2 regions of the Thioalkalivibrio versutus genome follow, and region 2 is predicted to be linked to the other one. Evidence: predicted binding sites of a transcription regulator. Region 2 holds the regulator's gene; the other holds the start of a gene.

Region 1 (12,063 bases), 610 kb from region 2:
GGCGCGCACGCAACCCGGATTCCGTCGATGCCCCTTCCCGGCCCGGCTCCAACCAGCTCTGGCCCCACCCCTGCCGGCATCGCCCCACAGGCGTCGGCGCCCCCCCCATGCGCCTGAATTTCGCCTGGCAGATCATTATCGGCACCGTCGCGATCCAGGTCGCGATGGTGGCAGCACTGATGATCAGCGGCATCTCCCAGGTGCAGCAGAACCAGTCGCAGATGCTGGAACGCTTCGCCGAACAGCAGGGCCGCCTCCTTTCCAGCGCGCTGACCCCCGGCCTGGCCTACGCGGATCCGGCGATGCTGCAGGACCTGCTCGAACTCGTCGCGGACGACTCCAATGTCCTCTATGCCGTGGTACTCGATGCCCAGGACCAGCCGATGGCGTCGGTGGGCATCTCGCCCGACACCATCCCGGAACGCGCAGACGGCACGCGCACCACGCCCGGGCAGATCGAGATCCTGCGCGACATTGAGCTGGCCGGGCAGCCACTCGGGACTCTGGCGGTGGGCTATTCCACCGATGCGATCGACGCCCTGTCCGCCACCCTCCTGCAGCGCAACGTCCTGCTGGCGCTGGGCGTGCTCGTGTTGTCCATGCTGGCCGCGGTGGTCTTCAGCCTGGTTATTACTCGCCGCCTGCGCCTGCTGAACCAGGGCGGCAAGGCGTTGCAGGGCGGTCGGCTGGACCACCGCATCCCGGTGCGCTCGCACGACGAATTCGGCGACCTCGCGCGCACCTTCAACGATGTCGCCGCCCATCTGGGGTCCACCCAGACCACCCTGGAACAACAGAACCAGCAACTGAACCGCTCGGTCGCACGCCTGGAGTCCATGCTCGGCGGTGCCAACGCGATCTTGTGGGAGGCTGATCCGCGCACCCACGAATGGGAGTTCGTGTCCGGCGACACCCGTCGTCTGCTGGGCTTCCCGGCCCACAACCTGGGCCGGGGCGAGCTGCGCGCCCGGCATATCCACCCGGCCGACCTGCCGCGCGTGCAGAACGCCGCCCGCGAGAGCCGGACCAGCCCGCGCACGGTGGACTACCGCTTCGCCCATCGCGACGGCCAGTGGCTGTGGCTGCGAGACATCCTCTCCTGGGCCCGTGACGCGGACGGCCGGGAGAGCCTGCGCGGCCTGACCCTGGATATCACCACCCACCGACGCACCACCGATGCTCTGGCGGAAAGCGAGAACCGCTACCGCGACGTGGTGGACCACATCTCCGAGGTCATCTTCCGCACCGATGCCGAAGGCCACTGGACCCTGCTGAATCCAGCCTGGGAGGCCCTGACGGGGTTCAGCGTGGAAGAGACTCTCGGCCGCCCGCTGTGCGACTTTGTAGCCCCCGAGGACCACGACGACGCCCATAGCTTCTGTGCCACCCTCCTCGAAGGCGGCTCCCATTCCCAATCCGAGGAGATCCGTCTGCGCACCCGCGACGGTGACATCCGCTGGGTCAGCATCTACGCCAGTGCCCGCTTCGATGACCACGAGCAGGTGATGGCGACCTTCGGCACGATGACCGACATCTCCGATCGCAAGGAGGCCGAAGACGAGATCCGGCGTCTCGCCTTCTTCGACGGGCTGACCCAACTGCCCAATCGCACCCTGCTGCACGACCGGCTGGGTCAGAGTCTCGCCAATACCGAACGCACCCGCCTGCATGGCGCCTTGCTGTTCATCGATCTCGACAACTTCAAGGACATCAACGACACCCTCGGCCATGCGGTTGGCGACGACCTGCTACGCCAGGTCGCCGAGCGCATGCTGAACTCCGTGCGCGAGGCGGACACCCTCGCCCGCCTCGGGGGCGACGAGTTCGTTATCATCCTCAACGATCTGCACCCGGACCAGGCACGCGCGGCGACCCAGGCCGAGGCCGTGGGTCGCAAGCTCATCGAGATTCTGCGCGATCCTTTCAAGCTGGCGGGACAGAGGCGGCACGTAACGCCCAGTATCGGTGCCACGCTGTTCAGCGGCCGCAATCTGAGCGTGGAGGAGATCCTCAAGCAGGCGGACCTCGCCATGTACCGGGCCAAGAACGCCGGGCGCAACACCGTGCGCTTCTACGACCCCGAGCTGCACCGTGCCGTCGAGGCCCGATTCGAGCTGGAGAGCGAGCTTCGCCACGCCCTGGATCAAGATGCCTTCAGCGTGCACTACCAGCCACAGGTGGACACGTCGGGCGCGGTCATCGGGGCCGAGATCCTGCTGCGCTGGAAGCACGCCAGCCGCGGGATGATCTCGCCCGCCGAGTTCATCCCCGTGGCAGAACAGACCGGTCTGATCGTCCCGATTGGCCGCAAGGTGCTGCGCGCGGCCTGTGAGCAGCTGGCCGCCTGGAAACACCAGCCCGCCTTTCGGGACCTCACCCTGTCGGTCAACGTCAGCGCGCGCCAATTCCGGCACAAGTACTTCGTGCGCGATCTCGCCCAGACGCTCGAGGCTACCGGCGCCCCGGGGCACCGCCTGAAGCTGGAGCTGACCGAGAGCATGCTGCTCGAAAACGTGGAGACCGTCATTGCCCACATCGAGGAACTTCGGAGCTTCGGCATCGAGTTCTCTCTGGACGACTTCGGGACCGGCTACTCCTCTCTCGCCTACCTCAAGCGACTGCCCCTCGCTCAGCTGAAGATCGATCAATCCTTCGTCCGCGACGTCCTGGACGATCCCAACGATGCCGCGATCGCCCAGATGGTGGTCAACCTGGCTCACACCCTCGACCTGGACGTCATCGCCGAAGGTGTGGAGAACGACCAGCAGCGGGCCTTCCTGTTCGGCCTCGGCTGTCGCCACTTTCAGGGCTACCTGTACGGCCATCCCGACACGCTGGCAGAACTTGAGGCCCTGGTACTGCGCCAGAACGACAACGGAAATCCCGCAGCCCACCCCTGACTGTTCGCATTCTTCGAATGGTTGGAGGCGTTTTTCGCCATTTTCATTCGTATAAATCGGATCTAAGGTGACGGGTATTGCAACCTAGTCAACCGGAGGCGAATCGCCATGAGCACCAAGGTCCTGATCCTGTACTACTCCACCTGGGGCCACATCGAGCAGATGGCCGAAGCTGTGGCCCGCGGCGCCCGCGAGGTACCGGATACCGAAGTCACGATCAAGCGCGTCCCCGAACTGATGCCGGATGACGTGGCGCGCAATGCCGGGGCCAAGCTCGACCAGGCCGCCCCCATCGCCAAGCCCGAAGAACTGGCGGACTACGACGCGATCATCATCGGCACCCCTACCCGCTTCGGCCGGATGGCCGCACAGATGGCCAACTTCCTCGATCAGACCGGTGCCCTGTGGTTTGGCGACAAGCTGGTCGGCAAGGTTGGGAGCGTGTTCAGTTCCACCGCCTCGCAGCACGGCGGCCAGGAGACCACCCTGATCTCGACCATCGTGAACCTGCTGCACTACGGCATGACCGTGGTTGGTCTACCCTACACCGAGAAGCGCCTGCTCGATGTCAGCGAGGTCTGCGGCGGCACACCCTACGGGGCGACCACGCTGGCCGACGGCGACGGCTCGCGCCAGCCGAGCGAGAACGAACTGGGCATGGCCGCCTCGCAGGGGCGCCACGTCGCAGAGGTCGCACGGGCCCAGCGTCTGGGGCGCGACGCCGGCTGACCTGCCACAGGCACATCCGAAAGGGGCCGCATGCACTGACCGGATGTTGCCTGGGCGCAAACCCGGTCGGGCACAGGCCCGGCCGCACCGACTGGGGACATCGATCCGCAGCATTACAAGGAGAGGATGGAAATGGACAACACGCTAGACGACAGTGGCAAGCTCGTACTCCGCCTGGCCCTCGGGATCATGATCCTGCTGCACGGCATCGCCAAACTGACCGGCGGGATCAGCGGCATCGAAGGCATGGTTACCAACGCGGGACTCCCGGCGATCCTCGCCTATGGCGTCTACATCGGCGAGATCCTCGCCCCGATCCTCGTCATCATCGGGCTGTATTCGCGCATCGGCGCGGTGATTATCGCCATCAACATGGTCTTCGCCATCGCGCTCGCCCATGCTCATGAGGTCTTCCTGCTCACCAGCACCGGCGGCTGGGCCCTCGAGCTGCAGGGGATGTTCCTGTTCGCGGCGATCGCCCTGGCCCTGACCGGTCCGGGCCGGTTCGCGATCAACCGCCTGTAGTCCTCACGGCATCTTGGGGCGGCGCAATGCCGCCCCTTTCAGGTACCATGCGCGACCCTGATCCCCGCGCAGACCGTCCGCCATGAGCAATGCCCAGACGCTGATCCTCGCTGCCCCACAGATCCTCCCGGTAGTCCCCCGCGACACCCTTCTGCAAGACCACGCCCTGATCATCCGCGACGGAACGATCCACGCGATCGAACCGCAAGCCACCGCGCGCGCCAACCATCCCGAGGCGGAATACCGCGATCACCCCGGCCAGATCCTGATCCCCGGCCTGGTGAACGCCCACACCCACTCCGGCATGAGCCTGCTGCGTGGCATCGGCAGCGACCGCCCGCTGATGGAATGGCTCAAGGGCTACATCTGGCCGGCCGAGGGCAAGCTGCTCTCCCCCGAATTCGTACGCGCAGGCAGCCGCCTCTCCATAGCCGAGATGCTGCGCGGGGGCACGACATGCTTCAGTGACATGTACCTGTTCGTGGACGATGCGGCCCGGGTGGTCGACGAGACCGGGATCCGTGCCTCGCTGGGTCTCACCGTGTTCGACTTCCCCACGCCCTGGGCCAGCACGGCAGACGAGTACTTCCAGCGCGGTGCGGACGTCGTCGCGAACTGGGGGCACCATGACCGGATCGCCTTCAATGTCGCCCCGCACGCGCCATACACCGTGGGGGATACAAGCCTGGAGCGCGTGGCGGCCCGTGCCCGCGAACTGAACGTGCCCATCCACATGCATGTCCACGAGACGGCCAGCGAGGTCGCCGACGCCCTGCGCGACCAGGGCGAACGGCCATTGGCCCGCCTCGCACGCCTTGGCATGCTGGACCAGCCCTTCATCGCGGTGCACATGACCCAGATCGACGATGCCGACCTGAACCTGCTGCGGGGCCGCCCGGTATCCATCGCCCACTGCCCGGAGTCGAACCTGAAACTGGCCTCCGGCTTCTGTCCGGTCACACGCTTGCAGGACGCTGGCCTCAACATCGCCCTCGGGACCGACGGCACCGCCTCCAACAACGATCTCGACATGATCGGCGAGATGCGCACCGCCGCACTGCTGGCCAAGGGCATCAGTGGCGATGCCGCCGCCCTGCCCGCCACCGCCGCGCTGGAAATGGCGACGCTGGGGAGTGCCAAAGCCCTGGGACTCGCGGATCGGATCGGCTCCCTGGAGCCCGGCAAGCAGGCCGATGTGGTCGCAGTAGACCTGCAGGCGCTGGAACTGCAACCGGCGCACGACCCCAGTGCACAGATCGTTTACGCCGCCACCCGCGATGCCGTGCGCGATGTCTACGTGGCCGGACGGCCGTTGCTCCGCAACCGCGAACTGCTTACGCTGGACTCTCAGGACCTCCGCGCCGAAGCCGAGTACTGGCGCGTCCGGGTGCTGGAAACCCAGCAGCCCACTGCCTGAGGGAAACACTGATCAATGTACACGCTCGCGTTGGTACCCCAGGTTTTCCAAGACAAGGCGCGGTGCGCAGCCGATAGTTGTTCTACCGGCAAGGGCCGCAACGCAGGATCGGGGAACCTGGGGTGCCAACCCCGAGGGGCTCGGCCGCTCTTGCGCGCGCACGGCGTTGCGGCTCCCTTGTGCAGAATGACTGCACGGCAGTCACCGCGCCTTGTTCGCACGCAACAGCGACTCGAGCGCGAACGTGTACATTAATCAGTGTTTCCCTGAGCGAGACAGACGCCATGAGCCCCGAACCCCTCTCCCAAACTTCTGCGCACGCAAACGTCGATAGCGCCGAGATCCACAAATTCACCCATCGGGCCCACGAATGGTGGGACCCGAAGGGCCCCTTCGCCACGTTGCACGCGATCAACCCGTTGCGCCTCGAATGGATCGACGGCCAGGCCGATCTCGCCGGCAAGAAGGTGCTGGATGTAGGCTGCGGTGCCGGCATCCTCTCCGAGGCAATGGCGGTTCGCGGCGCTCAGGTCACCGCGCTGGACGCCGGCGCCGAACACCTGGAGGTGGCGCGGGAACACGCCGTGGAAGCAGGACTGGAGATCCACTACCTGCACACCACCGCCGAGGCGCACGCCGAACGTCACGCCGGCGACTACGATGTGGTGACCTGCCTGGAGATGCTGGAGCACGTGCCCGATCCGGACGCCGTGATCGACGCCCTTGCAACGCTCGTGCGCCCCGGCGGCTGGCTGTTCCTGTCCACCATCAACCGAACTCCGCGCGCCTTTGCCGAGGCCATCGTGGGGGCCGAATACGTATTGCACATGCTGCCCACCGGCACCCATGAGTACGGACGCTTCATTCGCCCCTCCGAACTGGGCACCGCCCTGCGCCGCCACGGGTTCGAGGTCACCGCGATGACCGGCCTGACCTATTCACCCCTGAGCGGGCGTTATCGTCTGGTCGCCCGCACCGACGTGAACTACCTGATGGCCGCCCGCCGCGACGAAGCCGGCACCGACGAATGACCCGCGAACTCGGATCGGTCCTGTTCGACCTCGACGGGACCCTGCTGGACACCGCTCCCGACATGCATGCGGCCCTGGTCACCCTGATGGCCGAACACGACCGTGCGCCGCTGGCGTTCGAGGTCGTGCGTAACTTTGTCTCCCACGGGTCCCGGGCCCTGGTGGATCTCGCCTTCCCGGACGCCGATCCCGCCTTCGCCGAGCATCTCAAGAAGCGCTACCTGGAGATCTACGCCCGCGACCTGTGCCGGACCACCGCCCTGTTTCCCGGACTCGCGGACCTGCTGGACACCTGCGAGGCCCGCGGCTGGCCCGTCGGCGTGGTGACCAACAAGCCGGGCTGGCTGACCGATCCGCTGCTGGAGGCCCTCGGGCTGCATTCGCGCATGGCAGCCGTCGTCAGCGGCGATACCCTGCCCCAGCGCAAACCCGCCCCGGAACCCATGTGGCTGGCCGCCCGGCAGACCGGCCTGCCGCCGGAACGCCACTGCTACTGGGGCGATGCAGAACGCGACATCGCGGCCGGACGGGCCGCCGGCATGCCCACCCTGATCGCCAACTGGGGCTACATCGACGCCAACCAGCGTCCGGATCAATGGGGCGCCGATGCCGCCCTGGAACAGCCGAACGACTTCTGGGCCTGGTACGCCGACGGAGCCGCCACGGAGCCCGGACTTGCGAGCTGAATCCGCCCACCTCGGCGCCCTGCACGCCGGAAACAGGGCCTGAGCACCCATGTCGCCCCGTATCCGTTCGGCCTACCGCCACTGTCGCCAGCGTGCCAAGGCGCATTACGAGAACTTCCCCGTGGCCTCCTGGCTGCTGCCCAGCCGCCTGCGCGGCCCCGTGGCGGCGATCTACTGCTTCGCCCGCGACGCCGACGACCTGGCCGACGAGGACCCGCGCCCGGTTGCCGAGCGGCGCCAGGCACTGCTGGCGATGCAGGAACGCGTGCAGATCCTGGAAGACCCCGCCGCCGAGCACGAACCCGAATGGATTGCCCTGGCGGACGCCCGCGCCCGCTTCGACCTGCCGGCCGCGCCGTTTTCCGACCTGATCGACGCCTTCCTGCAGGATCTGGAACAGCCCCGCTATGCGACCTTCGGCGAGGTCATGGACTACTGCCGCCGCTCGGCCAACCCGGTGGGCCGGCTCATGCTGCACCTGAACGGCAACCCAACCGACGAGATGCTGGGGTACTCGGACGCCATCTGCTCGGCGCTGCAACTGATCAACTTCTATCAGGACCTGCAGCAGGACCTGCGGGAGAACAACCGCATCTACCTGCCGCAGGAAGAGATGGACCAGTACGGCGTGACCGAAGCGATGCTGGCCACCGGGCAGACCACCTTCCAGCTACGCAACTTGATGCAGTTTCAATACGCCCGCGCCGACCGGCTGCTGCGCGCCGGGGCGCCGCTGGGCGGCCTGCTGCGCGGGCGCATGGGGCTGGAGGTCCGGGCCATCATCAACGGCGGGGCACGCATCCTCTGGCGGCTGCGCCAGCAGGACGACGTCTTTGCCCGACCGCGCCTGCGCACCCGCGACGCCTGGATCATCCTGAGCCACAGCCTTCGACCGCGCCGCCGAAGACCGTAGGGATCGAGACGCCGAGAACCCCTGGTTAAGCTGAGGGCTTAAAAGGCATCAAGCGGCAATGCCCTCGACCGTAAGGTGCTGGAGGTCAGTTCGTTCGCTTGCGTGCTCAAAGGTAATGGCGCAAACACCACCACTGGCATCGACATCCAGGGTAGTGTTCTCGTCAAGCGAGCGGGTTTCGGCCACGCTATCGCCTCGGAATTCGATATAAAGCGTATCCGTATCCCCGAAGTACTGGAGTTTCATGGCTGGAACCCTCGATCGAAAAAGGCGTTGTGAACGGTTTCTCCATCCGGCAGCAGAACAACGCGAAGGTAGCGTCCTTCAGCCTCCTCGACACGAGCCCATCTGCGGATACGCCCATCGCCTTGGACTTCTTCGCACAACGGTTGGTCGATTGCACTACTGATCCAGTGATCCCGGATCATTCGCCGATCCGGCCTCTCGCGTACAGTCTCGAAGTAACGTGTCGTCTTCACCGGAACGTCCCTGTTACCGGTTGCTATTGTTCAAAGCTTCCGCCGAGAACGGATCGCCGTCAAGCCGCTCACACTACCTTGCTGTAGCGCGGCGCGCTCTCCGTCTTCAGGTAGGCGTCGAAGGCCATGGCGACGTTGCGCAGCAGCAACCGCCCGCGCGGCAGGATCTCCAGGCGCTCCGCGCCGATGCGTACCAGTCCATCGGCCTCCATGCCCTGAAGCCGCTCCAGTGCATCCCCGAAGACCTCTCCGAACACGATCCCGTGGCGCGCCTCGATCGCGGCGAAATCGATGCGCGAATGGCACATGAGCTCGGTAATCACGTCCCGGCGCAACCGATCGTCGGCATTCAGTTCGAGTCCGCGAAACACCGGCAGGCGCCCGGCATCCAGCCGCGCGTAATAGGCATCCAGCTCGCGCAGGTTCTGGCTGTAGCTGGCGCCCACCTTGCCGATGGCCGTCGGACCCAGTGCCACCAGGTCGTACTCCGCCCGTGTGGAGTAGCCCTGGAAATTGCGCTGCAACGTCCCGGCGCGCTGGGCCGTGGCCAGTTCGTCGTCCGGCAGGGCAAAGTGGTCCATGCCGATGTAGACATAGCCGGCATCGGTCAGGCGAGCGATGGTGGTCTCGAGGATCGCCAGCTTCTCCGCGGCGTCCGGCAGGTCGGCCTCGCGGATCTGGCGCTGAGTCTTGAACATCTGCGGCAGGTGCGCGTAGTTGTAGATCGCCAGGCGCTCCGGGCGCAGCTCCAGCGCGCGTTCCAGCGTGGCGGTATAGGTCTCCACCGTCTGCAGGGGAAGGCCGTAGATCAGGTCCAGGTTGGTGGATTCGAAGCCGTTGGCCCGCGCCTGCTCCACCGCCCGCGCGGTCACCTCGAACGGCTGGATGCGGTTCACCGCCCGCTGCACGTTCGGGTCGAAATCCTGAACCCCGAGGCTGATCCGGTTAAAACCCAGCTCGCCCAGCAGCGGGATGGTCCCGGGCCGCACCGCGCGCGGATCAATCTCGATGGAAAACTCGCGGGCATCACTTTCGTCCAGGCGGAAGTGCCTCGCCAGCGTCGCCATCACCCGGCGCAGATCGTCATCGCCAAGATAAGTCGGAGTGCCGCCGCCGAAGTGCAGCTGGCCGACAGTGCGTTCCCGGTCGAACAGCTCGCCCTGCAGTTCGGCCTCGCGCTCCAGATACTGCAGGTAGCGCTGAGCGCGCTGGTAATTTCCGGTGATGACCTTGTTGCAGGCGCAGTAGAAGCACACCGTGTCGCAGAACGGCACATGCACATACAGGGACAGCGGCCGCGCCGGGTCCGCCCCGTTGGTGGCCTGCGCCGCCTCGGCATAGGCCCGGTCGTCAAAGCCCTCGTGAAACTGTGGCGCGGTGGGATACGACGTGTACCGCGGCCCGCTCACGTCGTAGCGGCGCAGGATTTCGGGGTCAAACACTAGGCGTTGTTCCATTCGGGGCTCCACAGCCGTGCGCCGCGCACTCGCGACCTTGGTTCTGCAGACTACGGCCGCAGGCCGGACCCGAGCTTGATACAGGTCAACAATCCACCTTCAGGGCGCCCTCTCCCGCCCCCTGTGCTGCCTGTGCTAGCCTTCTCCTCCCTGTTCGACACCCGCCACGCGAGAGCGCATGTCCCCCGACGAGTATTGCGAGGAGAAGGCCGCGCAAAGCGGCTCCAGCTTCTACTACGCGTTCCGCTTTCTGGAACCGGATCGCCGTCGCGCCATCACGGCGCTGTACGCCTTCTGCCGGGAAGTCGACGACATCGTCGACGAGGTCAGCGAGGAGAGCATTGCGCGCACCAAGCTCGACTGGTGGCGCCAGGAGATCGAGCGCCTGTTCGCCGGCGAACCCCGCCACCCCATCACCCAGGCACTGCAGCCGCATATCGCCGCCTTTGACCTCGGGCGCGAGTACTTCGACGAGATCATCGACGGCATGCAGATGGATCTCGACTACGACAGCTATCCGGACTTCACCACGCTGTCGCTGTACTGCTACCGCGCGGCCAGCGTCGTGGGCATCCTGTCCGCTCACATCTTCGGCTACACCGATCGGCGCACTCTCAAGTACGCCCACGACCTCGGCATGGCGTTGCAGCTCACCAACATCCTGCGCGACGTGCACGAGGACGCCATGCGCGGCCGCGTGTACATCCCCATGGACGAGCTCAGCAAGCACGGGGTCAAGCCGGAGGAATTCCAGATCAACATCACCGACGACCGCCACCGCGCCCTGTTCGCGGAGCAGGCGGAACGGGCGCGACGCTACTACGAACGCGCCGAGGAACACCTCCCGGACGCCGACCGCTACGCCCAGCGCCCGGGCCTGATCATGGCAGCCATCTACCGCACCCTGCTCGACGAGATCGCGGACGATGGCTATCGCGTGCTGGAACACCGCGTACGCCTGACCCCGATCCGCAAGCTGTGGATCGCGTGGCGCACCGCGCGCCGCCTGAAGCGCGAACAACGCCGCCGCGCGGCCTGATGCCATGACCTCCAGCTCCCCCCCGGCCCCGGCGGTCGTGGTCGGCGCGGGCTGGGCCGGCCTGACCGCCGCGCTGGCGCTTGCACGTGCCGGGCACCCCGTGCACCTGATCGAGGCCGGCAAGGCCCCCGGTGGCCGTGCTCGCAGCCTCGACCTGGACGGCACCCCGCTCGACAACGGCCAGCACATCCTGGTCGGGGCCTGCCAGCAGACCCTGCAGCAGATCCGTTCGGTCGGCATCAACCCCGAGCAGGCGTTTCAGGCCCTGCCCTTCGGCCTGCGCATGTTCGGGCCCACGGGCCGGCCGCAGGCCCCGGCGTTCCTGCTGGAACCGCGTTCGCCCCGGTTGCCCGCCCTGGCCGCCGCGCTTTACCGGGCGCTTGCGAAGCACTCCCTTGGTACACGCCTGCGTGCACTGTCCGGCGCCGCCGCCATGTTGCACCGGCCCCTGCGCGACGATCTCCCCGTCCTCGACTGGCTGCGCCAGCGCCGTCAGCCCGACGCCCTCATTCGGAGCCTGTGGGACCCGTTGTGCCTGGCGGTGATGAACACCCCGACCCGAACCGCCTCGGCCCGCATCTTCCAGAACGTCCTGCGCCTGGCGCTCAACCATGGCCCGGAGGCCGCGCGCCTTCTCGTCCCCGCGCGGCCACTCGGCGAGCTGTTCCCGGAACCGGCTGTCCAGGAACTCCGGGAGCGTGGCGCCAGAGTGGATCTGGGCCGCCGCATCACCGCCATTGAGCGCAGCACGACTCACGACGCCGCCCCCTACCGCCTGCGCGACCGCCAGGGCGTGGCGAGCCCGGCGCGCGGCGTGATCCTGGCGACCCCTCCAGCCGCCGCCGCTGCCCTGCTGCCACACGAAACCGGCTGGGAGGCCACGCACC
Region 2 (12,063 bases):
TGGCTCCAGCGTCTCGCGCAGCACGCCGGATGGGGCAAGGATCCCTTCGAAGGCCAGGATGATGGCCTGAGGCGCCGAATGCGCGGCAGAGGTGGCCATTACACGACGAGCTGGCGGGCCAGCGTCTCGCATTCGAACATGAACTCGAAGGCTTCGGTTCGCTGCATCGCCAGTTCTACGGTCTGACCCCAGGTGTAGAGGCCGTGCCCGTTGATCAGATACCCGGCGAGCTCCGGATTGCGCGTCATGGCGGCGTCGACCTGGGCGGCCAGCTGCTGCATGTCCGGGTGATTGGCAAACACCGGGATCTGGAGGCCGCGCGAGGGGTGTTCGCAACCGGGGAGTTCGCGCAGGGCCTCGTAGTCGCGCAGCAGCAGCGTCCCGGCGACCTGGCGCGAAAGCACCGTGCCGTGGACGCTGTGCGTGTGCAGCACGGCCCCCAGCTTGGGGTCGTGGCGGTACATGATGATGTGCAGGAAGGTCTCGGGCCCGGGGTCTCCGCTGCCGGAGATCAGGTGGCCTTCCAGATCGACGACCATGAAGTCGTGCGCATCCAGCAGATCCTTGCCGCGCCCGGGAGCGGTAATGACAATGTGCTGATCATCCAGGCGCGCGGAGAAGTGCCCGGTGCGCGCGGGGAGCCAGCCGCGTTCCGCGAGTTCGCGTCCGGCGTCGGCCAGCAGGCGGACCTGTGCTTTGAATTCGGGGCTTTGTTCCATGCGTCCGGGGACCGAGAAAAGAGCGGCAGCTTACGCGAGCAACGGGCGCAAATCCATGGGCCGCGGGTGTTCTGCGTAAATCGCGCCGCCGGGGGCGAGCACTACTTGACGCGCATGCCGGGCCGGGCGCCGTCATCCGGATTCAGGATGTACAGCTCCGAGCCGCCCGGGCCGGCGGCCAGCACCATGCCCTCGGAGACGCCGAAGCGCATCTTGCGCGGGGCCAGGTTGGCGACCATCACGGTATGCTGACCGATCAAGTCCTCCGGCGCGTAGGCGGACTTGATGCCGGCGAATACCTGGCGCGTCTCGTCGCCGATGTCCAGGGTCAGCTTCAGCAGCTTGTCCGCGCCCTCGACGTGTTCGGCGTTGGCGATGCGCGCGATGCGCAGATCCACCTGGGCGAAGGTGTCGAAGTCGATGGTCGCGGCGATCGGGTCCACGGTCGCCTCCGGGGCGGCGTTGTCGGTGGCGCTGGATGCCTCGGTCGCGGCCAGGGTGGCCTTCGACGCCTCCAGCAGCTTGTCGATGGTCTCCGCTTCGATGCGGGTCATCAGCGGCTTGAACTTCTGGATGCTGCGTCCGACCAGCGGCTCGCGGCTGGCCCAGCGGGTGTCGTCCAGATTCAGGAACTCGGCGGCATCGGCGGCCAGTTTCGGCAGCACCGGGGCGAGATAGACGATCAGGATCCGGAACAGGTCCAGCCCCTGGGTGTTGATCGCCTGGACCTCTGCCTCGCGGCCCTCCTGCTTCGCCAGGACCCAGGGTTGGGCCTCGTCGATGTACTGGTTGGCCTGGTCGGCCAGGGCCATGATGCGGCGCATCGCCTGGGCGAATTCGCGCTTCTCGAACGCCTCGGCAATCGCCTCGCCCTCGGCAACGAAGGCCTCGTGCAGGTCCGGGCGCGGGAGTTCCGCGGCCAGTTCGCCGTTGGAGCGCTTGTTGATGAAGCCGGCGCACCGGCTGGCGATGTTGACCACCTTGCCGACCAGGTCCGAGTTCACGCGCTGTACGAAGTCTTCGAAATTCAGGTCCAGGTCGTCGACGCTGTCGCCTAGCTTGGCGGCCAGGTAGTAGCGCAGGGACTCCGGGTTCAGGTGGTCCAGGTAATCGCGGGCGCGGATGAAGGTCCCGCGCGACTTGGACATCTTCTGACCATTGACGGTCAGGAAGCCGTGGCAGAACACCGCCGAGGGGGTGCGATAGCCCGCACCGTGCAGCATGGCCGGCCAGAACAGGGTGTGGAAGTAGGCGATGTCCTTGCCGATGAAGTGATACAGCTCGGCGTCGGAGTCCGCCCCCCACCAGGCGTCGAAGTCCAGGCCCTGTTGCGCGGCGTAGGCGCGAAAGCTCGCCATGTAGCCGATCGGGGCGTCGAGCCAGACGTAGAAGTACTTGCCCGGCGCATCGGGGATCTCGAAGCCGAAGTAGGGTTTGTCGCGGGAGATGTCCCAGTCACTGAGACCGGTGTCGAACCACTCGTCCAGTTTGTTGCGGATCGCGTCCTGCAGGCGTCCGGAGCGGGTCCATTCGCGCAGGAAGGCCTCGAAGTCGCCGAGCTTGAAGAAGTAGTGCTCGGAGGCGCGCGACTCCGGGCGCGCACCGCTGATCGCGGAGACCGGGTCCTTCAGGTCCAGCGGGCTGTAGGTCGCGCCGCAGGCCTCGCAGGAATCGCCGTACTGTTCCGCGGCGCCGCATTTGGGGCAGGTGCCCTTGATGAAGCGATCGGGCAGGAACATCCCGGCCTCGGGGTCATAGGCCTGGTCGATGGTGCGGGTCTCGATGTGTCCGGCATCGCGCAGCGCGGTGTAGATCTGCCCGGCCAGCTCGCGGTTCTCGTCCGAATGGGTGGAGTGGTAGTGGTCGAACCCGATGCGGAAGTCGGCGAAGTCGGCCTCGTGCTCCTGGCGCACGCGGGCGATCAGTGCCTCCGGCTCGATGCCCTCGGCGCGCGCCTTGAGCATGATCGGCGTGCCGTGGGCGTCGTCCGCGCAGACATAGATGACCTCGTGGCCGCGCGAACGCTGGAAGCGCACCCAGATATCGGTCTGGATGTACTCCACCAGGTGGCCCAGGTGGATCGGGCCGTTGGCGTAGGGCAGGGCGCTGGTGACGAGGATCTTGCGCGGGGTATCGGTCATTGCTTGGCTCGTTTGGGTGGCACCGGGCGCGGGTGCAGGGGCGCTATTGTCGGGTTTGGCTCGCGGGTTGTCGAGGCGTGCCAAGGGCTCCGGCATGTTGTCCACAGAAGTTGTGGATAACTCTGTGGGCAACCCGGTGGAATCGGTCGCCAGGCCTTGCCACACAAGGCCGCATGACAAATTGGTTAAAAAACGACCAACACACAAGAATGGGGTGAAAACAGTATGTTGCAGAACAATGGTGCAGCGACTTAGATGCTTGTTCGCCTATCTTGGCCGATGTTCCCTATCTTCAGGTCCTTTGTGCATAAAACCGTCGCAAGGGCCTTGACACCTGCCTTGATTCGCGCCTGGGGGGCTACGGAAAGGACGGGTGGCTCGTGGTGCCATTGGCGTGGTGCACCGAGGCCAGTAGAATCGCGCGATCACTCCCAACATCGGATGCCACGTACCCATGGCCGAACTCGCGCGAGAGCAGATCGAAAACGCCCTGAAGACCGTTCAGGACAAGTACCTCGAGCAGGACCTGGTCGCCGCCGGCGAGGTCCGGGACATTCGCGTGGACGGTGCCCGTGCCGCGATCGATATCCAGATGGGGTATTCCGCTGCTGGGTACCACGACGAGCTGCGCGCCGCCATCCAGGGCGCCCTGGCGGGTGTGGCCGGGCTCGAGTCCTCCGAGGTCACCATCAGCACGAAGGTCACGACCCACGCGGTGCAGAAGAGCCTGAAGCCAATGGCGGGGATCAAGAACATCATCGCCGTGGCTTCCGGCAAGGGCGGGGTGGGCAAGTCCACGACCGCGGTCAACCTGGCGCTGGCCCTGGTCGCCGAGGGCGCGCAGGTCGGTATCCTGGATGCCGACATCTATGGCCCCAGCCAGCCGCGCATGCTGGGGATCAAGGACAAGCCGGAATCCAAGGACGGCAAGAGCATGGAGCCGCTGGAGCGCCACGGCGTGCAGGCGATGTCCATTGGTTTCCTGATCGACGAGGACACGCCAATGATCTGGCGTGGCCCGATGGTTACCCAGGCGCTGGAGCAGCTCCTGAACGAGACCAACTGGAAGGAGCTGGACTACCTGATCATCGACCTGCCGCCGGGCACCGGTGACATCCAGCTAACCCTGTCGCAGAAGATCCCGGTCTCCGGTTCGGTGATCGTTACCACGCCGCAGGACATCGCGTTGCTGGATGCGCGCAAGGGCCTGCGCATGTTCGAGAAGGTCGAGGTGCCGGTGCTCGGCATCATCGAGAACATGAGCATCCACATCTGCTCGAAGTGCGGCCACGAGGAATACATCTTCGGTCAGGGCGGCGCCGAGGGCATGGCAGAGGAATACGGCGTGGATCTGCTGGGTGCCCTGCCGCTGGACATCCGCATCCGCGAGCAGGCGGACGGTGGCGAACCCACCGTGGTCGCCGACCCGGAGGGCCGCATCACGGAGATCTACCGCGAGATCGCACGGCGCACGGGTGCCAAGCTGGCCGAGCAGTCCAAGGACTACAGCAGCAAATTCCCCAACATCGTGATCCAGGACAACTGATCCGGTGCGCCACCAGGGACAGGGCCAATGAGCATCAAGGCGGACCGCTGGATTCGGGAGATGGCCGAGACGAAGGGCATGATCGAGCCCTTCGAGCCCGGCCAGATCCGCTACCGCGACGAGCAGCGGATTGTGTCCTACGGGACCTCGAGCTACGGCTATGACGTGCGCTGCTCCGATCACTTCAAGATCTTCACCAACATCAACTCCAGCATTGTCGACCCCAAGGGCTTCGACGAGGGCAGTTTCGTGGACGTGCAGTCGGACTGCTGCATTATCCCGCCGAACTCCTTTGCCCTGGCGCATACGGTCGAGTACTTCCGCATCCCGCGCGATGTGCTGACCATCTGTCTGGGCAAGTCGACCTACGCGCGCTGCGGCATCATCGTGAACGTGACCCCACTGGAGCCCGAGTGGGAGGGCCACGTGACGCTGGAGTTCTCCAACACCACGCCGCTGCCCGCCAAGATCTACGCCAACGAGGGCGTGGCGCAGATGCTGTTCCTGCAGTCCGACGAGGTCTGCGAGACCTCCTACAAGGACCGCGGTGGCAAATACCAGGGCCAGCGCGGCGTCACGCTCCCGCGCACCTGACCCAACCCTTCAAGTACGGAGTAGGCCCGCCATGCGTATCGTGATCGCGCTGGGCGGCAACGCCCTGCTGCAACGCGGCGAGACCCCCTCGGCCGAGGCCCAGCAGCACAACGCCCAGCGTGCGGCGGCAGCCATCACGGCCGTGGCGTGCGAGCACGAGGTGGTCGTCACCCACGGCAACGGGCCGCAGGTGGGGTTGCTCGCCAATCAGGCGGAATGCGATCGCATCGCCTGGCCGCTGGATGTGGTCGGGGCCGAGAGCCACGGCATGATCGGCTACATCCTGGCGCGGGAGCTGCATAACGCGCTGGGCCATGACCGGGTGGCGAGTCTGCTCACCCAGACCGAGGTCGACCCGAACGACCCCGCCTTCGACCACCCGGAAAAGTTCATTGGCCCGACCTGGGACGCGGCCCGCGCCCGCGCGCTGGCCGACGAGCGCGGCTGGGACGTGGCACCAGACGGCGAGGGCTGGCGGCGGGTGGTGGCGTCGCCGGAGCCGCAACGCCTGCTGGGTATGGAGGCCGTCCGCAGTCTCGTGGATGGCGGGTCGGTGGCGATCTGTGCCGGGGGCGGCGGCGTACCGGTCGCGCGTGATGGCGACGGGCGTCTATACGGAATCGAGGCCGTGGTGGACAAGGACCTGACGGCCGCGCGCCTGGCCGCGCATGTCGGGGCGGACTGGCTGTTGATGTTGACCGATGTCGACGGCGTCTACATGGACTGGGGCACGCCGGACGCCCGGCGCCTGAAGGCGCTTCTGGTTACGGCCGTGGAGCCGGCAGCGTACCCGGGCGGTTCCATGGGGCCGAAGATGGAGGCTGCACGGCGCGCTGCCCAGGGCGGCATTCGGGTCGGGATCGGTTCGCTGGAGGACGCCGCGGCTATCCTGGCCGGGCAGGCGGGGACCCGGATCCTGCCGGTGGGCGCCGCCTGAAGCCCTTGCCGGAACCCCCGCCTGTTACACTCGATGTTGCGCGCCCGCCGCAGAGTTTGCAGGCTTCGAGTACACATGGATCAAGAGTGAAGATGATGCGAGAGATTCAGCGAGCCGCCCCCCTGGTGATCGGTCTGACGGCCGTGGGTCTGCTGGCGCTAGGCTGCGGCAGCGGCGAGCCGGAGGAGTCGGCCGGCCCCGCCCAGGGCCTGGAGCAGGGCGGCATCACGCCGCAGGACATGTCCAGTGACGAGGCGCGGCGCCCGCAGCAAAGTGGCATGCCCGCCGCGGACGTGAAGCGCGCAACCGACTGATTGGATCGTTGGCCTGCGGGGATTCCCCTGCGGTCACCACATGAGGTCGTCGGGTACGACGTAGTCCTTGTATGGGTCGTCCGGGGCAGGTTCCGATCCGGTTTCGTCCTCGGCGGGGATGACCAGTGGCCATTCCGGATCGCGCTCGCGGATGCGGTCGGCGGTCTCGCGCGGGATGACCCGGAACCCCTTTTCCGGGCGCACATCCAGGCCGGCAAGCGCGGCGCGGCCGTCGGCCAGGCGCTTTTGCAGGTCGGCGGTCACCGGGAGGTGGCGGATCTGCCCGCCCTGCTGGAAGTGATAATCCAGCGCGGCATCGCCGGTGGGAATCGGCGCCAGGTGGGTGCTGACCAGTTCGCGGATTTGCGCGTGGCGGGCCCGGCGTTCGGCACGTTCCTGCTGTTCGCGGTTCTTGTGTCGCGAACGCTCGGCCTGCTCGGCCTTGCGCGCTTCGGCCACGCCCGGGTCTGGACCCGTGTTGCGGTCCTTCTTTTTCTTCGCGTTCCCCTTCTGGGCCTTGTGCTTTTGCGACTTGGCCTGGCGAACCTGTTTTTCGTCGACCAGCCCCGTTTTCAGGAGCTGGCTGCGCAGATCATCCGACATGAATCCTGCCGTGTTCGGTCAATGTGCGGGGAGGATAGCCGGAATGCGGCCTTGCGTGCACCACGTGCTGTTCAGGCGGCCGTGAACTCGCGCAATCCGTCGCGGATCTCGGCGTCCGGCAGGTCGGGGAACAGGGTGTGCAATCGGCGCTGGCGGTCGATGGCGAATGCGGGGGTGGTCTGCGGCGCCACGCGCCGGGCCTCCGCGAGCAGTTGCAGGCCGGCGAGCCGCTCGCTTTGAAGCTCCAGTGCCAGCACCGCGCGGTAGAGCGCGTTGCGCTCGGGGGTGTGGAGCCGCCGGCGCAGTGCGCGGAGGCGTTCGGTGGAGGATGACTGCCAGCGCCGGGCCGTTTGCCGCAGTACGCACCATTGCGAGGGTCCGAGGGGCTGCGGGTACCACAGGGCAAACAACGCCAGCATCACGTCCACGCCAAATTCGTCCTGCCAGCGCATCAGACGTTCGCGAGCGGTGGGATCGACCCACAGTGCGTCGGCGAATGCCCAGAAGGCGTCGAAGTCCGTGGCCGGCTCCGGGATGTCCCCGGCTTCAGGCACTGCTCGCGGCGGAGGTGAAGGTGACCCCGGCCGTGTTGCGCAGGCCGTCGGGCTGGAGGATCTCCAGGTCCCGGGTGTGCAGGTTGATTACGCCCTGGTTGCGCAGCTGAGTAAACAGCCGGCTGATGGTTTCCTGGGTCAGGCCCAGGTGGTTGGCGATGTCTGCCCGGGACATGGGCAGGTAGAACCGTTCGGGGGACAGGCCGCGGGCGCGATGACGCTCCGACAGGGCGATCAGGAAGGTCGCCAGACGCTGCTCCGCGGTACGTTGGCCGAGCAGGGCGTGCAGGCTTTCGTCCTGGGCCAGTTCCTGGCTCATCACGCTCATCATGTGCTGGCGGAAGGTCGGCAGGCGGCCGGCGAGGTCGTCGACATGCCCGTAGGGCACGGCGCAGACGCTGGTGGACTCCAGCGCAATGGCACTGACCGGATGCTTGCCGGAGTGGATCGCGTCCAGCCCCAGGAGGTCGCCGGCCAGCGCGAAGCCGGTGATCTGTTCGGTCCCGTCATCGGAGATCAGCACCGTTTTCAGTGCCCCGGTGCGGACCGCGTACAGCGCTTCGAACTTGGTCCCCATGGTGAACAGGGGCGCACCCTTGGCGATCGGCCGGCGTTGCTGGACGATTTGGTCGAGTTGCCAGAGTTCATCCTGGGGCAGGCCCATAGGCAGGCAGAGCTGGCGGAGGGTGCAGTGCTGGCAGGCTTGAGTGGGTCGTAGCGTCATGGGTGCAGGGTAGCCGTTTTTTCGACGTTGGGGAAAGCGATTTTCGGGGTATGCCATCGGGGGCGGGAATGCGGTACTGTCCCCAAGAGTTGTAGGCGATTACAGAAGGTTTTGCCGTCGGTCAGGGGGTCGCGCCCCGAGATGACTCGGGGTCCCCTCCCTCCGACGGCTGCGTGGACAATGCGGGCCATCGGTAATTAGACTGAGTCTAAAGTCTGCGGCGTGGTCAGGGTCGGCATTACGCGTGGGGGCTGAGAGACCCGACTGCCAGAACAAGGACAGGGGTAGCGATGATCGAGCGGTTACTGGAGCAATACATACGCTACGGGACCTTCGTGCTGCGGCATCCGGATGGCCGTGAGCAGCGTTTCGGGAACGGCGCGCCGGAAGTCACCATGCAGGTGCATGACAAGGCGGCGTTGCGCAAGATTGGGCGCGACCCGGGCTTCCAGCTGGGCGAGACCTACATGGACGGCCTGTGGTCGCCCGGCCCCGAGGGCCTGCAGGTGTTCCTCGACGTGGCCATGCGCAACTTCGCGCCGATGTTCAAGCAGCGGGTCAACCCTGCAGTGCGCATGCTGCGGGCCCTGATCGAGCAGGGCAACAAGGTGGCGCGCTGCTACCAGAACATCGCCCATCACTACGACGTCGATGAGTGGCTTTATCGTCAGTTCCTGGACGAGGGCATGTTCTACAGCTGCGCCTATTTCGAGCGCCCGGATATGACGCTGGAAGAGGCGCAGCAGGCCAAGTGCGCAATGCTGCGCAAGAAGCTGATGCTGGAGCCGGGGATGCGCGTGCTCGACATCGGTTGCGGCTGGGGCGGTCTGGCCTTCCATCTCGCCGAGCATGCCGACGTGCAGGTAGACGGCGTGACGCTGTCGAAGGAGCAGCTGCGGGTTGCCCGTGACGAGGCCAAGCGTCGGGGGCTCGAGGATCGAGTGCGGTTCCTCTATCAGGACTACCGCGAACACGACGACCAGTACGACCGCATCGTGAGCGTCGGCATGTTCGAGCATGTGGGCACGCCCAACTACGAGACGTTCTTCCGGCGCGTGCATGATCTGCTGAAGCCGGAAGGCATCGCGGTGCTGCACACCATCGGGCGGCAGGAACCACCGGGGACCTCCAACCCCTGGCTGAGCAAGTACATCTTTCCGGGCGGGTATACGCCGGCCCTGTCCGAGGTGATGGGCGCGCTGGAGCCCACGCCGCTGTGCACCACCGATATCGAGTTCTGGCGCCTGCATTACGCCGAGACGCTGGCCGAGTGGTATCGCCGCTTCCAGAAGGTGCGGGCCGAGGCCGTCGAACGCTTCGATGAGCGTTTCTGCCGCATGTGGGAGTTCTACCTGGCGAGTTGCGAGGGCACCTTCCGCTGGTGGGATCAGGTGGTGTTCCACGTGCAGATGGCCAAGCAGCAGGATGCGGTGCCGCTGACCCGCGATTACCTCTATCGGGACGATGCCCCCGAAGTGATCTCCACACCGCCCGGGAAGGCCCGGGCACAGCGCAGCGACGCCGCCTGAGGGCGCATCGGACGCGCCGGGCCGCTCGCGCGAGTATCGCCCGGCGCGCGCGAACCGAACACGGTTTCCCTACACTAAGGGGAGCGTTGCGGCCATGCCGGCGGTAACCACCCATTCCGGAGCAGGTGCGCGTGTTCGGTCGCTTTCGTAAACGCAGGGAGGCACAGGGCCAGGAAAGCCCGCAGGCCGGCGGACCGTCACAGGAGCACGTCCTGATCGAGGCGGCCGGGCGCAGCCGCATTACCGAGGTGGCTGCCACCGCACGGCGCGTACCCTGGTCGCTGAACTTTCTCCAGTTGCTGTGGGCTGCCGGGCCGGTCACGTTCCTGGCGATGCAGGGCGGCTACTTCCTCGGTTTCGGGCACGCTGCCCCGGCACAGAACTTCATCTTCTTTGCCGTTTACACCCTGCTGTTCGGGGTCATCGGCCTGGTCGCGCGCTTCGTCGCGGATGCCACACGGGGCAAGCGCCAGGAGCGCTCGCGCGATCAGCTGCGCAACACCATCGACTTGCTGCCGGATCTGCTGTTCGTCACCCGCGACCTGGCGATGGGCGAGATGACCCCGGACATGCGTCGGCGCAAGGCAGCCCAAGTCCTGCTGCACGAAGTGGATATCGCCCCCGAGGCCGTGGCGGTCGCGGTGCGCGAGATGACCGGCGATGCCAGCCTGGCGGCCGCCGCGGAGCAGGTGGAGATCTACCGCCGCCTGGGGCTGCGCTCGCGCGTCGCGGATCTGGTGGATGCGACCGAGGACTCCCGGCTCGCGGCCCTGGAGAAGCTGCACCACGAGGCGCCGGAGGTTGCGGATCTCCTGCGCGATCGCCTGCGGGGCGTGGCGCCAACCCAGGAGGACGGTGTGCGCCGGGTGGATCAGTTCCTGGATCGACTGTTCTCCGCCGCGGACGCCGATGACCTGGCGCGCTGCACCCTCGACGACGTACAAGCGATCTTTGTCCTCGCCTTCGAGTTGGTGAACGGACGCCAGATCAAGCGGCTGAGCTTCGAATGGTCGGGGGGCTGGCAGCTCGGGGCGGCCCTGGACCGCCTCGAATCCCAGGGCAACCGCTTCCGTGTGGCCCAGGCCGGGGTGGTCAGCCGCCTGCGCTCGCTCGGCATCCTGCTGTCCCAGCACGAGGCGTCGGGCCTGGATCCACAGGCGCTGCGCGAGCCGGTCGTCAGCCTGGGTCGTCAGGTGCTGGAGGCGGTGCAGCGTCTGGAGGATCTCGAACCTTCGGAGAATTCGCCGGATGGGCAGATGCTGGGGCTCGCCCTGCGTCGGGTCGAGGACCTGCGCGAGGCGCGCGATCAGCTGATGCAGGCGCAAAGCCGCTACACCAACGCCGTGGAACGCTGGGAGGCCCTGCGCCGGGCGCAGGTCGAGAAGCGCGGCGAGAAGCGCTGGTTCAAGCGCAGCGTGCGCGGCATCCGGGTGAGCGAGGAGCTGATCGAGCTGACCGACGACCAGAAGCTGAAGCTGGCGAGCCACTTCTGCTCTTTCCTCAAGGAACTCAAGATCGAGCGCGAGGGTGACCTGTTTTACTTTGGCGGCTCGGCACTGGATGCGGAGACCGCCAAGCGGATCGGGATCCAGCTCGCCTTGATCATGGAGCCGCTGGTGGATCTTACGAATCCCAGTATCCAGCGCGCGATCTATGCCAACCCCGCGGCCTATCTGGGTGGGCTCTACGTGGGCATGAGCGCGGATGCCAAGGCAGGCCTGGGCTCGGCCATGGTGCGCAAGGTCCGGCAGGACCTCGGGCGCATGGCCGAGTGGCTGGCGCTGCGCCTCACGCGCATCTACAACCTGCCACTGAGTGACTCCATGCGCGATTTCCTGGTCAGCCACTATGGGGCCAATCGCGAGCGCCTGGAGATGGTGGCGACCCATACCGGGGACGAGTCGCACCCGGTGGCGCTGCGTGCCGAGCGCTCGCCCGAGTTCGACGCCATGCTACAGGACAAGGCTTGGGGTCTGCTGCTCAAGCGCGGGACCCGCTACCTGTACGCGGAGGAACGGCGCCGCCGCTGATCGGCATCGATATGCGAGCCTGCTAGCGTCACTCGGGATCGCGTGGTGGGTGGGTTCGCGGCTGGTAATTTTGCGCCCAACTGTGTAGGGTTCGCTACGTTCCTCGGTGCCCGACCAAGCACGGCTTGGCGGGTTAAACGGGAAGATCGGTGAGTCTCCGACGGGCCGCAAGGCCCTGGGATGAATCCGACGCTGCCCCCGCAACGGTGATCGAGCGAGAGACCGCCCGTCGGTTTCTGATGGTCGCGGCCAGTGCCACTGAACCCTGGGTTCGGGAAGGCGCCGCGCCGGAACGCTCGTCAGTCCGGAGACCGGCCAGGGAATGATCGCGCGGCATGCGGCGGGCATGCGAGGCGGATGATCGGGCCCGGC

What was found. The regulator FNR, encoded in region 2, switches genes on or off when oxygen is low (the NO sensors DNR and NnrR bind a similar motif). The targets are predictions, from matches to a motif close to TTGATNTANATCAA.
Region 1: the regulator FNR is predicted to act here: its motif matches at 10,213-10,226, upstream of hemN (oxygen-independent coproporphyrinogen III oxidase).

What each region holds. Positions count from the first base shown of each region.
Region 1 covers NZ_CP011367.1:1,578,837-1,590,899, forward strand. Annotated here, with positions in the region: gene TVD_RS07315 (bifunctional diguanylate cyclase/phosphodiesterase) at 108-2,900, shown strand; gene wrbA (NAD(P)H:quinone oxidoreductase) at 3,009-3,629, shown strand; gene TVD_RS07325 (DoxX family protein) at 3,762-4,154, shown strand; gene TVD_RS07330 (TRZ/ATZ family hydrolase) at 4,237-5,571, shown strand; gene ubiG (bifunctional 2-polyprenyl-6-hydroxyphenol methylase/3-demethylubiquinol 3-O-methyltransferase UbiG) at 5,856-6,602, shown strand; gene gph (phosphoglycolate phosphatase) at 6,599-7,288, shown strand; gene hpnC (squalene synthase HpnC) at 7,338-8,201, shown strand; gene TVD_RS07350 (DUF2283 domain-containing protein) at 8,250-8,447, opposite strand; gene hemN (oxygen-independent coproporphyrinogen III oxidase) at 8,749-10,137, opposite strand; gene hpnD (presqualene diphosphate synthase HpnD) at 10,316-11,176, shown strand; gene hpnE (hydroxysqualene dehydroxylase HpnE) at 11,181-12,063, shown strand, end outside.
Region 2 covers NZ_CP011367.1:971,294-983,356, forward strand. Annotated here, with positions in the region: gene TVD_RS04610 (HAD family hydrolase) at 1-99, opposite strand, end outside; gene mtnB (methylthioribulose 1-phosphate dehydratase) at 99-719, opposite strand; gene metG (methionine--tRNA ligase) at 821-2,860, opposite strand; gene apbC (iron-sulfur cluster carrier protein ApbC) at 3,315-4,406, shown strand; gene dcd (dCTP deaminase) at 4,434-5,000, shown strand; gene TVD_RS04635 (carbamate kinase) at 5,032-5,937, shown strand; gene TVD_RS04640 (hypothetical protein) at 6,033-6,251, shown strand; gene TVD_RS04645 (DUF2058 domain-containing protein) at 6,285-6,854, opposite strand; gene TVD_RS04650 (DUF2390 domain-containing protein) at 6,926-7,408, opposite strand; gene fnr (fumarate/nitrate reduction transcriptional regulator Fnr) at 7,401-8,132, opposite strand; gene TVD_RS04660 (SAM-dependent methyltransferase) at 8,423-9,661, shown strand; gene TVD_RS04665 (hypothetical protein) at 9,793-11,691, shown strand; cobalamin riboswitch at 11,779-12,025, shown strand.